Regions from separate parts of the Oikeobacillus pervagus genome, predicted to be linked through region 1. Evidence: a T-box and tRNA genes for the amino acid it is inferred to sense, from the RefSeq annotation. Region 1 holds a T-box; the other holds one or more tRNA genes.
What was found. A T-box is a leader RNA that pairs with one kind of tRNA and senses whether it is charged. The one in region 1 lies ahead of trpS (tryptophan--tRNA ligase), so its partner is inferred to be a tRNA-Trp.
Positions count from the first base shown of each region.

Region 2: it encodes a tRNA-Trp, which carries the amino acid that the T-box ahead of trpS (tryptophan--tRNA ligase) is inferred to sense. The anticodon was not compared.

Region 1 covers NZ_JAUSUC010000024.1:32,768-40,038, reverse strand. The annotation lists gene J2S13_RS10290 (YuzI family membrane protein) at 1-87, shown strand, start outside; gene J2S13_RS10285 (YjbA family protein) at 194-940, shown strand; gene trpS (tryptophan--tRNA ligase) at 974-1,960, opposite strand; T-box leader at 2,187-2,420, opposite strand; gene J2S13_RS10275 (DUF3899 domain-containing protein) at 2,457-2,840, opposite strand; gene J2S13_RS10270 (peptide ABC transporter substrate-binding protein) at 3,264-4,907, shown strand; gene opp3b (oligopeptide ABC transporter permease) at 5,027-5,956, shown strand; gene opp3C (oligopeptide ABC transporter permease) at 5,956-6,984, shown strand; gene J2S13_RS10255 (ABC transporter ATP-binding protein) at 7,005-7,271, shown strand, end outside.
Region 2 covers NZ_JAUSUC010000036.1:24,510-31,780, forward strand. The annotation lists gene J2S13_RS12585 (DEAD/DEAH box helicase family protein) at 1-1,254, shown strand, start outside; gene J2S13_RS12590 (HIT family protein) at 1,262-1,636, shown strand; gene J2S13_RS12595 (NAD(P)/FAD-dependent oxidoreductase) at 1,813-2,928, opposite strand; gene J2S13_RS12600 (cupin domain-containing protein) at 3,080-3,400, opposite strand; gene J2S13_RS12605 (ferritin-like domain-containing protein) at 3,692-4,171, opposite strand; tRNA gene J2S13_RS12610 (tRNA-Val) at 4,473-4,548, shown strand; tRNA gene J2S13_RS12615 (tRNA-Lys) at 4,573-4,648, shown strand; tRNA gene J2S13_RS12620 (tRNA-Leu) at 4,652-4,740, shown strand; tRNA gene J2S13_RS12625 (tRNA-Arg) at 4,744-4,817, shown strand; tRNA gene J2S13_RS12630 (tRNA-Ala) at 4,837-4,912, shown strand; tRNA gene J2S13_RS12635 (tRNA-Met) at 4,930-5,003, shown strand; tRNA gene J2S13_RS12640 (tRNA-Ser) at 5,020-5,112, shown strand; tRNA gene J2S13_RS12645 (tRNA-Phe) at 5,127-5,202, shown strand; tRNA gene J2S13_RS12650 (tRNA-Tyr) at 5,284-5,368, shown strand; tRNA gene J2S13_RS12655 (tRNA-Trp) at 5,372-5,442, shown strand; tRNA gene J2S13_RS12660 (tRNA-Gln) at 5,461-5,532, shown strand; tRNA gene J2S13_RS12665 (tRNA-Cys) at 5,541-5,614, shown strand; tRNA gene J2S13_RS12670 (tRNA-Gly) at 5,621-5,694, shown strand; tRNA gene J2S13_RS12675 (tRNA-Asn) at 5,718-5,792, shown strand; tRNA gene J2S13_RS12680 (tRNA-Glu) at 5,800-5,871, shown strand; gene J2S13_RS12685 (hypothetical protein) at 6,766-6,981, shown strand; gene J2S13_RS12690 (FAD-linked oxidase C-terminal domain-containing protein) at 6,935-7,271, shown strand, end outside.

The DNA.
Region 1 (7,271 bases):
ACTAGAATGGAATGTTATTTATTTATTGTTGGATTATTATTGATCGCGATTGCTATTTATTTTCCAAGTAGAAATAAGAAAAATTAGCGAAAAAAACACCTCACATTTTTTCAATCTATTCCGTTTTAGGAATAAATTGTATCTATTTTGTCCATAATGACAGACAAATAGGAAACTTGTGAGGGGGTCAAAAATGTTGTATCTTCATGATGTTTGGGTAAATTGGTTTGAAGGGGAAGAAAATGGATATAATGTGTGTCATTTTCACGAATGGCGTAAAGAAGATGTGATCGAATTACTTGACCAGGTTCCAGTGATAAAAGTAGACAAAGTACTTTATCATTATATTGAAAATGATATTGCAGAATTACCAAGACAATTATTAAATGATGTATATCAAAAGGCCTATTCAAGAAAAAATCATGAAAGAATTCAACAAGATTATTGCTTCGTAGTAACTGACGGTATAGGGATATTAGCAGTGGATACGATGGGATATTCAATTCCTATACGGAAAAGTAGATTAATTCCGCGTCAAGAGCAACTTGTCTATGAGATGGTTGAAAACCATAAGCCTACACATTATGAGTGGGAGGAGAAAGAGAGCAGCAAGGAATATCATATCTTGTCTCCAAATCCAGAATTAATGAATGGGTTAACGAGAAAAGAAAGACAATTGAAACAACTGTTATTCATGGCTTTAGATCAATTATATAATTCAAAAAACACTCCTGAAGTACGTTATTGGTATACGGAGTGGTGTCCGGAACGATATGAACAAATTCAAATCATGTCATTTGAGGAAGTTTGGGATTCCTTATATGAAGAAATAAAAGAAGGCTGGACAAGTAAGCACAGTCAATTATGCGAAAACCTAATAAAAGGACAACCTTTCTTTGAAAAACTTTGGGAAATGGAACATGGCTCAAAGGTAAATTAGAAAAAGCTTGGTCATTGAACCAAGCTTTTATCTTTATCTTTTTCTTCCTAATCCCATTGCGTTCTCCATTTTTTTGACCATTTTAGAAGCCACGTGATTTGCTTTTTCTGCTCCACGGTCTAATATCTCATCAAGTTCCTCAGAATCAACTAATTCTTTAAAACGCTTTTGAATCGGTGTTAAATGATCAATGACAACTTGAGCTAGATCACTTTTAAATTCACCGTATCCTTTTCCTTCATATTTTTGTTCCAGATCTTCAATGGAAATATTACCAAGAATAGAATAGATGGATAGTAAATTTGAGACACCTGGTTTGTTTTCTTTATCATATTTCACAATACCCTCTGAATCAGTTACAGCACTTTTAATTTTTTTCTCGATTTGTTTTGGCTCGTCCAAGATCGAAATAAAACCTTTCAAGTTTGGATCAGATTTACTCATTTTTTTTGAAGGATCTTGTAAACTCATGATGCGCGCACCAACTTTAGGTAAACGAACATCAGGAATCGTGAAAATATCATTATATTTTTTATTAAATCGTTCGGCAAGATCTCGTGTTAATTCTAGGTGTTGTTTTTGGTCTTCTCCTACAGGAACCAAATCGGCACTGTAAAGAAGGATATCAGCAGCCATTAATGGTGGATATGTCAGCAATCCAGCCGTAACGACATCTTTACCTGAGGATTTATCTTTAAACTGAGTCATTCTTTCTAATTCGCCAATATAAGAAATACATGTCATCATCCATCCAGCTTGTGCATGGGCTGGTACTTCTGATTGGATAAACAAAGTCGCTTTTTCAGGATCGAGACCGACAGCGATATATAAAGCCGCTAAGTTACGTATATTATTACGTAATACTAAACGATCCTGTGGAACGGTAATCGCATGTTCGTCCACAATACAGAAAAAACAATTAAATTCATCCTGAAGTTCTACAAATTGTTTCAAAGCCCCAATGTAATTTCCGAGGGTAATCATTCCACTCGGTTGAATTCCTGAAAAAATCGTTTTCATTACCTTCACTCCTCGTATTTGAATAAATTAAAACTTCATTCAGTAGGGGGTTTCTTCATCCCCACTGAATGTGAGTTGAACTAATCAGTCCTTTAGGGGCAGTGCAATAATCCTCCACCTATCTTATTTGTTTCCAAACCCTTTTAAGGTGGAGGTTTTACTGCCCGTTAAGGCGGGAGAAAGAGAAGAGAGGACAAAATAAAAAAACCACCCATCCCCCAAAAAAACTAGGGACGAATGGTTATCCGCGGTGCCACCCTAAGTGCTTGATTCATTAAGCCACTTTCTCCCATGAATATTCATGGGGTCGGTTAACGCCCGATTAGACGCCGAATGTTACTCATCATTTCACAATCGGAGCTCAAAAGTCCATTCCGAACAGATGGTTGTTTGTTTACACCCACCACAAACTCTCTAAGAAACCAATTCCGTACGTACTACTCTTTCTCACAGCTTTATTATATGTCTTTGATTATAAACAAAAAAAATGTGACAATCAAGAAAAGAGGGAATAAGCCAAAACGGTGTCAATTATGATAAAAAGACTACCGGATAATAGGAGTGGGAATGTAATGATATAAGATCTCTTCTTTGGCAAATCTTTAGAAATCCCATTCGTATCATCTAGTTGATCAAATTTCGATACGAATTTTCCTTTTTCAGTAGTTTTCCGCAAACTTTTCACTCCATAGATAACACCGTTAAAAAACCCTCTTTCGAAAACGAATAAACCCGCTCCAATGATGAATAAAATTAGACTAATAGAAAAAGATGTATTCAGGAACTGTAAGAAAAAATCCCCTTTTTTAAACCACGCACTTGCAGATGAAATAATGATGATAAAACCAATAAAACTAACAGATAGGACTCCTTTTTTCATGTGTTTTTTCACCATCTTTAGTAATGTATTTCCAAGTATATCGAAATAGGATTAAATATTCAATCATTGAATTATTTTAATAGAATGAATATGTATTCATTGTGAGAGAATATATGGGTTTTTATTATTCTGATAAAACATTTTTTTATAAAAATACATTTTGTTTTATTAAGATATAATATTCTGTTTATTAAATATTAAAGGAATTTTCTCTCAAATTTCTACTTTAATACATTGAAGTGGTAGGGAAGTAAATAAATTGGAATGGTGAAATGGATATTAAATATATATTAAAAAATTGTCCCAAAATTATAAACAAACTGTAAAGTAATTATTGAAAAAAAGTTAAAATAGTTTATAATAATAACAAATCTTCTGAAAAATATAGAAGATTTATATTAATGCAAGGGGGTTAAGTTCAGTATGAAGAAAAGACTATCACTTTTCCTTGTTCTTTTGCTTGCGATGAGCACTTTTCTAGCTGCCTGTGGTGGAGATAAGGAAAAGAGCGGTAAAAGCGGCGGAGACAATACAAAAAAAGACAATGTATTAAATCTAACAGAAACGCAAGATATCCCTTCAATGGACTCAGCATTAGCAACAGATGCTGTTTCTTTCAACACACTTAACAACACAATGGAAGGTTTATACCGTCTAGATGAAAATGACAAAGCAGTAGAAGGAATGGCTGAAGGTGAACCGGAAGTTAGTAAAGATGGTAAAACGTGGACATTTAAAATTCGGGATGCTAAATGGTCTAATGGTGATCCAGTAACAGCGAATGACTTTGAATTTGCATGGAAAAAAGCTTTGGATCCTAAGACAAAAGCTGAGTATGCTTACATCATGTATGATCTTAAAAATGCAAAAGCAATTAACACTGGAGAAATGAAATCAGAAGAACTTGGTGTTAAAGCGATTGATGAAAAAACATTAGAAGTGCAGCTTGAAAACCCAGTTCCGTATTTCAAAGAACTTTTAGTTTTTGGAACATTCTTACCGCAAAATGAGAAATATGTAACTAAACAAGGCGATAAATATGGACTTGAAGCTGACACTGCCATTTATAATGGTCCATTTGTTCTTGATGAATGGAAGCATGAAGATAAATTTGTCATGAAGAAAAACCCTAACTATTGGGATGCAGATGCTGTAAAACTTGATAAAATCCATACGAAAATTGTGAAAAATACACAAACAGATGTGAATCTTTTCGAAAGTAAAGATGCAGATTTAATTAGACTTTCTTCTGAATTCGTAGATAAGTATAAAAAGAATGAAGGATTCTTTACTGAAAAAGAAGCGTCGGTATTCTTCCTACGTTTAAATCAGACATCAAATGAGCTATTGAAAAATGTGGATGCCCGTAAGGCGATTTCAATGGCTTTCGATAAAAAAGGGATTACAGATGGTATTTTAAATAATGGGTCTACACCTGCAGATTATTTCGTTCCAGCAGAATTTGTTCATGGCCCAGATGGTAAAGACTTCCGTGATACGGCGGGTAAATATTTAAGTACAGATATTGACAAAGCAAAAGATCATTGGGAAAAAGCGAAAAAGGCATTAGGTAAAGATAAATTTACGCTAGAGCTATTAAATTATGATGATGATAGTGCAAAAAAAGTGGGAGAATACTTAAAGGAACAACTAGAATCAAACTTAGATGGTCTAACTGTTAATATTAAACAACAACCGTTTAAGCAAAAATTAGATCTTGAAACGAAAATGAATTATGACTTCTCACTTGGAGGATGGGGTCCTGATTATTTAGATCCAATGACATTTTTGGATATGTACTTAACAAATGGAGCCCATAACCAACAAGGCTATTCCAACCCTGAATATGATAAATTAATCAATGATGCCAAAACAACGCTTTTACTTGAACCAGAAAAACGTTGGGAAGCATTGGTGAAAGCTGAGGAAATTCTACTTAAAGAAGATGCAGCAATTGCGCCAATTTATCAAAGATCAAGAGCGTATTTAAAACAACCATATGTAAAAGATATTTATTTCCATAAGTTCGGGGCGGACTATACTTTCAAATACGCTTCTGTAAAATAAGTTGTTAAATACCTCAAGGAGGGTGTATGCAAAGCATATACTCTCCTTTTTCCCTGAATAGGTGAAAATTATCAGAATTGAAAGATAAATGTCGAATAATATTAAAAAGGGGGCTAATAGTGGTAAAGTACACGTTAAAAAGAATTTTATATATGATGATTACTTTGTTTATTATTGCAACAATTACCTTCTTCTTAATGAAGCTCCTTCCCGGATCACCACTGACGAATCAAGAGAAATTACCGCCTGAAACCCAGAAACTAATTCTTGAACAGTATGGTCTAAATGATCCACTTCCAGTACAGTATTTCAACTATATGACCAATTTATTGAAAGGTGATTTAGGAGTTTCTTATCAATATGATAATCGTCCAGTAACGAAAATGATTTTGGAACGAATTGGACCATCAGCAACATTAGGGTTTCAAGCCATTGTACTTGGAACGATTATTGGAATATTGCTTGGAGTGATTGCAGCACTTAAAAGGAATACGATCTGGGATTATGGAGCAACAACGATTGCAGTTCTAGGAATCTCCATTCCTTCATTCGTTTTTGCTGGATTTCTACAATATTATTTAGCTGTACAATATCCAATTTTTCCAGTTGCCGCTTGGGAAGGATTTGAATACTCGATTCTACCAACCATCTCCTTAGCTGTATTTGTTATTGCAACGGTTGCGAGATTTATGAGATCAGAACTTCTAGAAGTATTAAGTTCTGATTATATTATGTTAGCAAAAGCAAAAGGGATTTCAGGAAGAGGAATTATGTTCAAACATGCGATTCGGAATGCGCTTATTCCTATCATTACTCTTTTAGGACCATTGGCTGTTAATATCATGACAGGGTCATTAGTTATTGAAAATATTTTTGGAATCCCAGGTCTTGGTGAACAATTTGTTCGTTCCATTTTAACAAATGATTTCACTGTCATTATGGGAATTACGTTATTCTACAGTGTTTTATTTATTGTTGTCGTTTTCATTGTAGATATACTATATGGGGTTATTGATCCACGTATTCGTTTGACTGGAGGGAAGAAATAATGAAACAAAATAACCAACAGAACTTCAATGAAATAACAAAAGACCTCTTCCAACCTGTCAAGCTACGTGAAGAGGATGCGGAAATAATAGAAAGACCGAGTTTGAATTTTTGGCAAGATGCATGGATTCGTTTAAAAGAAAATAAAGGGGCGATTGCCGGATTAATCTTAATCATCTTTATTTTATTTATGGCTATTGCTGGTCCATCGATGAATAAACATACGTATAAAGATCAAAATATTGCCCACGCCAAACTTCCGCCGAAAATTCCTCTACTAGAAAATATTGAATGGTTACCTTTTGACGGAAAAGATAAAGATGGCTTTGATATGTATGAAGCAAAGGATGTTAAGGAGTATTATTGGTTCGGAACAGATGACCTCGGTCGGGATTTATGGACACGGACTTGGTATGGTACACGAATTTCCATCTATATTGGAATGTTGGCTGCTATTATTGATTTTTTAATAGGAGTAGCATACGGGGGCATTTCTGGCTTTTATGGTGGCCGTGTAGATAATGTGATGCAACGTATTATTGAAATTTTAATTGGGATTCCCCATCTGATTGTTGTGATTCTATTTATCCTTGTTTTTGAACCAGGGATCTTTTCGATTACAATGGCGATGGTTATAACCGGTTGGGTTAATATGGCACGTATAGTCCGAGGACAATTTTTAAAATTAAAGCATCAAGAGTTTGTTTTAGCATCAAGAACTTTAGGAGCTTCAAATAATAAATTAATCTGGAAACATTTAATGCCTAATGTGATGGGACCGATTATTATTACAACGATGTTCACGATTCCTAGTGCTATTTTCACGGAAGCATTTTTAAGCTTTATTGGGTTGGGGATTCGTCCGCCAGAAGCTTCACTAGGTTCATTAGTCAATGACGGTTTTAAATCATTACAAACCTATCCTCATATGTTAATTGTTCCAGCGATTATCATTAGTTTATTAATTTTGAGCTTTAACTTAGTAGCAGACGGATTACGTGATGCATTTGATCCAAAAATGCGTAAATAAAATTGGGGAGAGAATGAAAAATGGATAAATTACTTGAAGTTAAGGATCTACACGTCTCCTTCGATACGCATGCAGGAGAGGTAAAGGCCATACGTGGTGTAGATTTCAATTTGATGAAAGGTGAAACTTTGGCCATTGTAGGCGAATCTGGATCAGGTAAATCGGTGACAACGAAAACGATTATGCGGTTAATTCCTAATCCTCCAGGTAAAATTAAACAAGGTGAAATAATATTTAATGGAAAAAACTTAGTCAAACTATCTGAAAAAGAAATGGAGAAAATTCGT
Region 2 (7,271 bases), on a different contig from region 1:
GGGTGGTTAGCCCCTTTCCATTATTATGGAGTCTATGATGATACGGACTATAGTCAAATTCGCTGGTTAGGTTCGAAATATGATCAAGAACAACTTCTACAGGCACAACTAAAGGAAGAAATGGCTCAAAAGATTTTATTAGCTTGGGAGGAACATAAACAAACTAGATCATTAATATTTTGCTCTTCAATAAGACAAGCTAATTTTCTTTCCCAATTTTTTAATCGAAGTGGTTATCAAACCGTTAGTCTACATTCAAAGCAACAAGATATAGGAAGAAAGGAGGCAATCAATCAATTAGAAGAGAAGAAACTGGATGCGATTTTCACCGTTGATTTATTTAATGAAGGGATTGATATCCCATCTGTTGATACGATTTTGTTTGCACGCCCAACAGAGTCTTTAACTGTTTTTACCCAGCAAATTGGAAGGGGATTGCGACTTCATTCTTCCAAAAGTCATTGTGTAATTATCGATTTAATTGGGAACTACCGTAACGCCGATATAAAGCTATCCCTATTTCAGGTTGAGTTGAAAAAAACAAAGAACAGAAAAATTGCTCCTGTCATTCCTGAAAGTTGTGAATTCAATTTAGACATACAATCTATTAATTTATTGGAAGAACTACGTAAAAAGCGGCAACCACGTAAAGAAAAGCTGAAAAATGCTTATATGCAATTAAAAGAAGAGTTGGGGCGACGTCCTACATATCAAGAATTATTTTTAAATGGAACTATCGAAGTGATTCAATATTATAAAGAATTTAAATCCTATTTTGCTTTTTTACATTGGGCGGAAGAATTAACTGAAAAGGAAATAGAACTATATATCCGTTATGAAAATTGGCTAAAAGAGATCGAAAAAACAGGCATGCAAAAAAGTTATAAAATGATTGTATTGCTTGGAATGCTAAAAAAGGGGAAACATAATTGGTATCGATCCACAACACCTGAGGAAATAGCCCCATTTTTTCATCATTATTTGATGGAGAAAGAGTATCGAAAGCGAATCGATTTTTCAGATAAATCCTCTCGTACATTATGGAAGTATGAGGAAAAGAAAGTAGCCAATTTAATCGCCAAAATGCCGATGTCTAAATGGAGTGGATCTTCCCAAGGGATGATATCTTTTGAAAAAAATATTTTCAAGCTCAATTTTGATGTACTAAACGAAGACGAGGACATCCTTTTTCATTGGACGAGGGAAGTATGTGAAAAACGACTGATGGAGTATTTCGCTAGGAAAGGGGAATGATAATGCCATGCAATCTTGTCATTTTTGTAATCAAGAACAATTAATCATTTTATTAGAAAACCAATGGGCTTTAGCTTTTTTTGATCGGTTTCCTGTGAGTCGTGGTCATCTTCTAATTATCCCCAAACGTCATGTAAGTGATTTTTTTGATACAACATTAGAGGAACGGATGGCAATGAATGACTTAATGGAGAAGGGGAAGAAGCTCTTAGATCAAAAGTATGAACCGCACGGCTATAATATTGGAATCAACTGTGGGGGAGCGGCTGGGCAAACGATTTTTCATGTTCATCTTCATTTGATTCCAAGATACGACGGTGATATGTTGGATCCTAGTGGAGGGGTTCGGGGCGTAATACCTTGGAAGCAGAAATATAAATAGGGCGAATTTGGAAATTTCGTATTAAAAATGAGAGAGAGATAGATTCAGATAACAGTCGAGTTGAGTTGATGTTTCTATTTCGGTTGTTTAGATAAGCGGCTAGAACCTCTCTCATTTTAATGGGAGGATATTTCACCCGAGTAGTGAAAGTATACATACCCGAGTGAATGGTTGGGTTATTCGATGGCGTTTTCGACATCATAATCCGCTAGGTCAATCTCCATTTCCCTATCTAATGCTAGTTTTGCCAGTTCCGATCCAAGATAAGGGCCCACTGTAAGGCCAGAAGCTCCAAGGCCATTTGCCACGAGGATCTCATTATATTGGGGGATTGGTCCAATAATCGGGAGAAACCCTGGGGTAAATGGTCGGAATCCGACTCGTACTTCAAGGACGGTGCTATCTGCTAATCCAGGTGCGTAATGTAATGCCTTTCCCAAGACTTCATGAATTCCACTAGCGGTCATGCGGTGATCGAAACCTACATTATTTTCATGAGTGGCCCCAGCGATAATCCGATCTTGGAATGCTAATATGTATTGATCACTTGGTGGCATGACCACTGGCCATGTATCTGTTTTCGTATGGGGGAGATGTAAATGGACAATTTGGGCTTTTTGAAAATAAACATTAAATTGGATCCCAAGAGGCTTTAACAACTCGTCTGCCCAAGCTCCAGCTGTTATGATTATTTTTTCTGGAATAATTTCATGTTCATTCACTTGAACACTTGTTTTTTGTCTATCATGATGTAGTAATTTCGCATCCCCCTGTATGAAAGTAGCCCCATATCGTTTAGCAGATCGTATTAACGCATCTCGTAATGCTCGACCATCTACACGAGCAGCCCCACTGACAAAAACAGAACCAAGGCCCTCTAGTAGGGGAGGGAATCTTTTTTTGGTTTCCTCAGGTGTGAGGATTTTTACTTCGCCGATTTCAGGAGCTTCTTCCCGGCGCTTTAATGCCCGTTCTTTCATTGCTAGTAATTTTTCATGGTCATGATGGAGACTGATGGCTCCGACTCGGGCATATCCCGTGTGTTCTTCTCCGTCTTTTTGAAGATCTGTCATTAATTCAGGATAGTAACGCGCCCCATTTTTGGCGAGTCTATACCATGCTTTGTTACGACGTTGTGAAAGCCAAGGGCAAACAATCCCTGCTGCTGCATCTGTTGCTTGTCCTTTGTCTTTACGATCCATGATCACGACTTCTTCCCCGGCCTTTGCTAGATGATAGGCAGTAGATGCCCCAAGAATCCCAGCGCCAATGACACAATATTTTTTCTTCATTTATACAGACCCTTTCTTATATGTTGAATTCTTATGGAGTCCATTTTACCCGAAAAGTCGGAATGATGGGTAGAATCGTACCGAAAAGGGCGATGTCCCCCAAAAATAAGGACATCGCCATCTAATTTTTTAACGATCTTGTGTGTATTGGTCAATTTGGAATAGTGCTTAGAACAACATAAAGACTGGCATCTTCTTTCCCGTCATTTTTGAAAGAAAGTTCTTGCTCACTTGTGCAAATGAGCGAATCTAATTCTGATGCCTTGATCTGTTTGCCATCGATTGTAAATGTTCCCTCGCCAGTTAACACGAGTAAATGAACATTACTGTTTGGGTGTTTATGTGCAGGTAACTCTTGTCCGGGCTTGAAATTCAGGACAAATGTCGTGCTGGGTCCTTCTTTAAAAATGATTCGTTTCGTAAATCTTTCATTATGATACTCCATGAACTGTTTTACATTCTGTATGTTCATCTTTATTTCTCCACCTTTCATCCTGTATATATGTAGCATACATACTATTTACCATGATATGCAAATGGTAGGAACTTGTGGTCGTTTTTGGGAAACACGAGGGAATGAAGTTGAAACCATTAAGGGGAAAGGATCCTAGCTAGATTTGTTTATTATAGCGAGGAAAAACAGACACATCTAAAAACATAGATCCCACGCGATCACCCGACTTCAATGATTCAAGATATTTGTGTTCGTTAACGTGACAAAATCTAGCGAGGCTTCATTCGTCGTAGAATGAAGCCTGATTTTTCAGCGTTTTAACCTGAATAAATAATATAAAAACCAAACGGCATGATTTTGTTCATCAGCGGCTGCTCTTTGAATGATTTGTTTCATTTTTTGATCGGATACCATTTCAGCTAGATCTAGATAGAAATCAACCGTTTCTTGCTCGTCTTTTACACTGAAATGAAGTCCTTCCCGATAAGTGGTCGGACAACGTTCTGTCATTTGTGGAGTAGGTTTTCGTCCGGTTAAGGTAGTATACATTTGAGTGAATTGTCGTAGATGACGTATTTCATCTTGTTTAATTTCGATAATTTGATTTCTCTCTTCCGGATTTGGGGCCATATTGGCGATTTTTCCATAGCATTGAATGGCTGTATATTCTCCATTAATGGCTTTTTGAAAAAGACTCACAATATCATGGGTCTTTCGATCATATGAATAGTCATAAAAATTAATTGGGGCTTCATTAGGGGCATTGAAATATTGATAATAGGGATCCATCTACTTTTAAACCTCCTCAAGGGTTCCTCGTTGATATGATATGAAAAACAGTAAGAAAAGTGCTTGTGTAAACGATCCATAAGCAAATCTATATGTGAAAAACAAATCTTTTCTTTTAATCTTTCATTCATTTTCATAAGGTTTCATCCTAGTGTAAAAAAATATTTCATAAATGCTTGACTATTACTTTTATTCCTGATAATATATAAAACGTCGCAACAAGATAAAATAAGTAATAAAAGGTTATATTGGAAAGGATTTATTTCCGATTTAAAGAATTGATTTACTTTATTTTGAGAATGGAGGATTAGCTCAGCTGGGAGAGCACTTGCCTTACAAGCAAGGGGTCGGCGGTTCGATCCCGTCATCCTCCACCATAAGTGTAATGATTATGATAAAATGAGCCATTAGCTCAGTTGGTAGAGCATCTGACTTTTAATCAGAGGGTCGAAGGTTCGAGTCCTTCATGGCTCACCATTTGCCGGGGTGGCGGAACTGGCAGACGCACAGGACTTAAAATCCTGCGGTAGGTGACTACCGTACCGGTTCGATTCCGGTTCTCGGCACCACTTGCGCCCGTAGCTCAATTGGATAGAGCGTTTGACTACGGATCAAAAGGTTAGGGGTTCGACTCCTCTCGGGCGCGTTATCTATATTTCCATTTTGGGGCCTTAGCTCAGCTGGGAGAGCGCCTGCTTTGCACGCAGGAGGTCAGCGGTTCGATCCCGCTAGGCTCCACCAATATTGAACGATATAATGGCGGCGTAGCTCAGCTGGCTAGAGCGTACGGTTCATACCCGTGAGGTCGTGGGTTCGATTCCCTCCGCCGCTATGATCTTTACTTTTATGGAGGAATACCCAAGTCCGGCTGAAGGGATCGGTCTTGAAAACCGACAGGCGGGTTAAACCGCGCGGGGGTTCGAATCCCTCTTCCTCCGCCATCATGGTATACACTGGCTCAGTAGCTCAGTCGGTAGAGCAAAGGACTGAAAATCCTTGTGTCGGCGGTTCGATTCCGTCCTGAGCCACCATATTTCATCTTAATCTACTAAAAAAAATTTTGTTTGATCTGTAAGACGTTCAGAATATTTATCTTATTTCATTCATATAATGGAGGGGTAGCGAAGTGGCTAAACGCGGCGGACTGTAAATCCGCTCCCTATGGGTTCGGCAGTTCGAATCTGCCCCCCTCCACCATTTAGGGGCATAGTTTAACGGTAGAACAGAGGTCTCCAAAACCTCCAGTGTGGGTTCGATTCCTACTGCCCCTGTAATGACTTACATATTATTGGGCTATAGCCAAGTGGTAAGGCAACGGACTTTGACTCCGTCATTCGTAGGTTCGAATCCTGCTAGCCCAGTTCTTGTTGGCGGCATAGCCAAGTGGTAAGGCAGAGGTCTGCAAAACCTTTATCACCGGTTCAAATCCGGTTGCCGCCTCCAATTTAAGCGGGTGTAGTTTAGTGGTAAAACTACAGCCTTCCAAGCTGTTGTCGTGGGTTCGATTCCCATCACCCGCTCCAAAATTTCATCATTAGATGATGATTCCGCAGTAGCTCAGTGGTAGAGCTATCGGCTGTTAACCGATCGGTCGTAGGTTCGAATCCTACCTGCGGAGCCAAATAAATGGCCCGTTGGTCAAGCGGTTAAGACACCGCCCTTTCACGGCGGTAACACGGGTTCGAATCCCGTACGGGTCATAGAAAAAAACCACAAAATGGAGATTTCCATTTTGTGGTTTTTTTGTATTTAATCTAGTATACTAACTAAATAAGTTTCTTTATTTACCAATAGATTAATGACCAGTGGCGAATTGATTTTGCTTTAAGAAAATTCCACAATAGAGGGGTTAAAGGAGGTGCGGGAGTGGGGTTGTTTTTTTGGCCATTTATGATAGCTTCCATTATATTTTCGTTTATCGCTTTAATTTTAAAAAGGCCGATATTTCTAGTGATTTCTTGCTTACTAGTCACTCCATTATCACTCTACTTAACTGCAACGCCACATTTTGAATGGTGGGGGGTGATCTTCCCATTCTTTTACCTCGGGGCCGCTTTATCCCTAAGCAAAAATATGAGATGGCTATCGGTGGTGTTGATTTCTCCAAATTAATCTAGTATACTAACTAAATAAGTTTCTTTATTTACCAATAGATTAATGACCAGTGGCGAATTGATTTTGCTTTAAGAAAATTCCACAATAGAGGGGTTAAAGGAGGTGCGGGAGTGGGGTTGTTTTTTTGGCCATTTATGATAGCTTCCATTATATTTTCGTTTATCGCTTTAATTTTAAAAAGGCCGATATTTCTAGTGATTTCTTGCTTACTAGTCACTCCATTATCACTCTACTTAACTGCAACGCCACATTTTGAATGGTGGGGGGTGATCTTCCCATTCTTTTACCTCGGGGCCGCTTTATCCCTAAGCAAAAATATAAGATGGCTATCGGTGGTGTTGATTTCTCCAAATATTTTACTAATTGGATGGATGGGATACGTGATAATTCATCCATAGTGAATGAAACTAAACCCATCCAAAATCGCATGTTTTCTTTAATAAGATGGACGGGATGATCCTAAAAAAGGGGGGATTTAATTGAAGCTTCGCGAAGATTTGCTTCAAATAGTTGGAGAAGAGAGTAGAATTTCGACGAATGAAATGGTTTTAATTCAGCATGGTCATGGAATATCTTATCATCCAGGAAAATTGCCGGATGTTGTTGTTTTTCCAGTTGATAAAGAAGAGGTAAGACGAATTGTTCGCTATGCCAATGTCTACAGATATTTGTGTCCCCATTTCAAAATTGCCTGAAGCTATAACCAATACTAGAAAACTAGCAGATCAGTATAAAATTGATGCGGCCATTTTTGGTCATGTTGGCGATGGAAATGATCATAGTATCCTGCCGATGGATGTAGATGACCAGAAAGAAATGGAAAAAGTTCAACAACTACATGATGAAATGGTCCATTTTGCTTTAGCACATGACGGGACTTGTACAGGGGAGCATGGAATCGGTATTGGAAAGAGAAAGTATTTATATAAAGAACACCTAACAAGCATCCCAATGATGAAAGCTATCAAGCATTCTTTTGATCCTA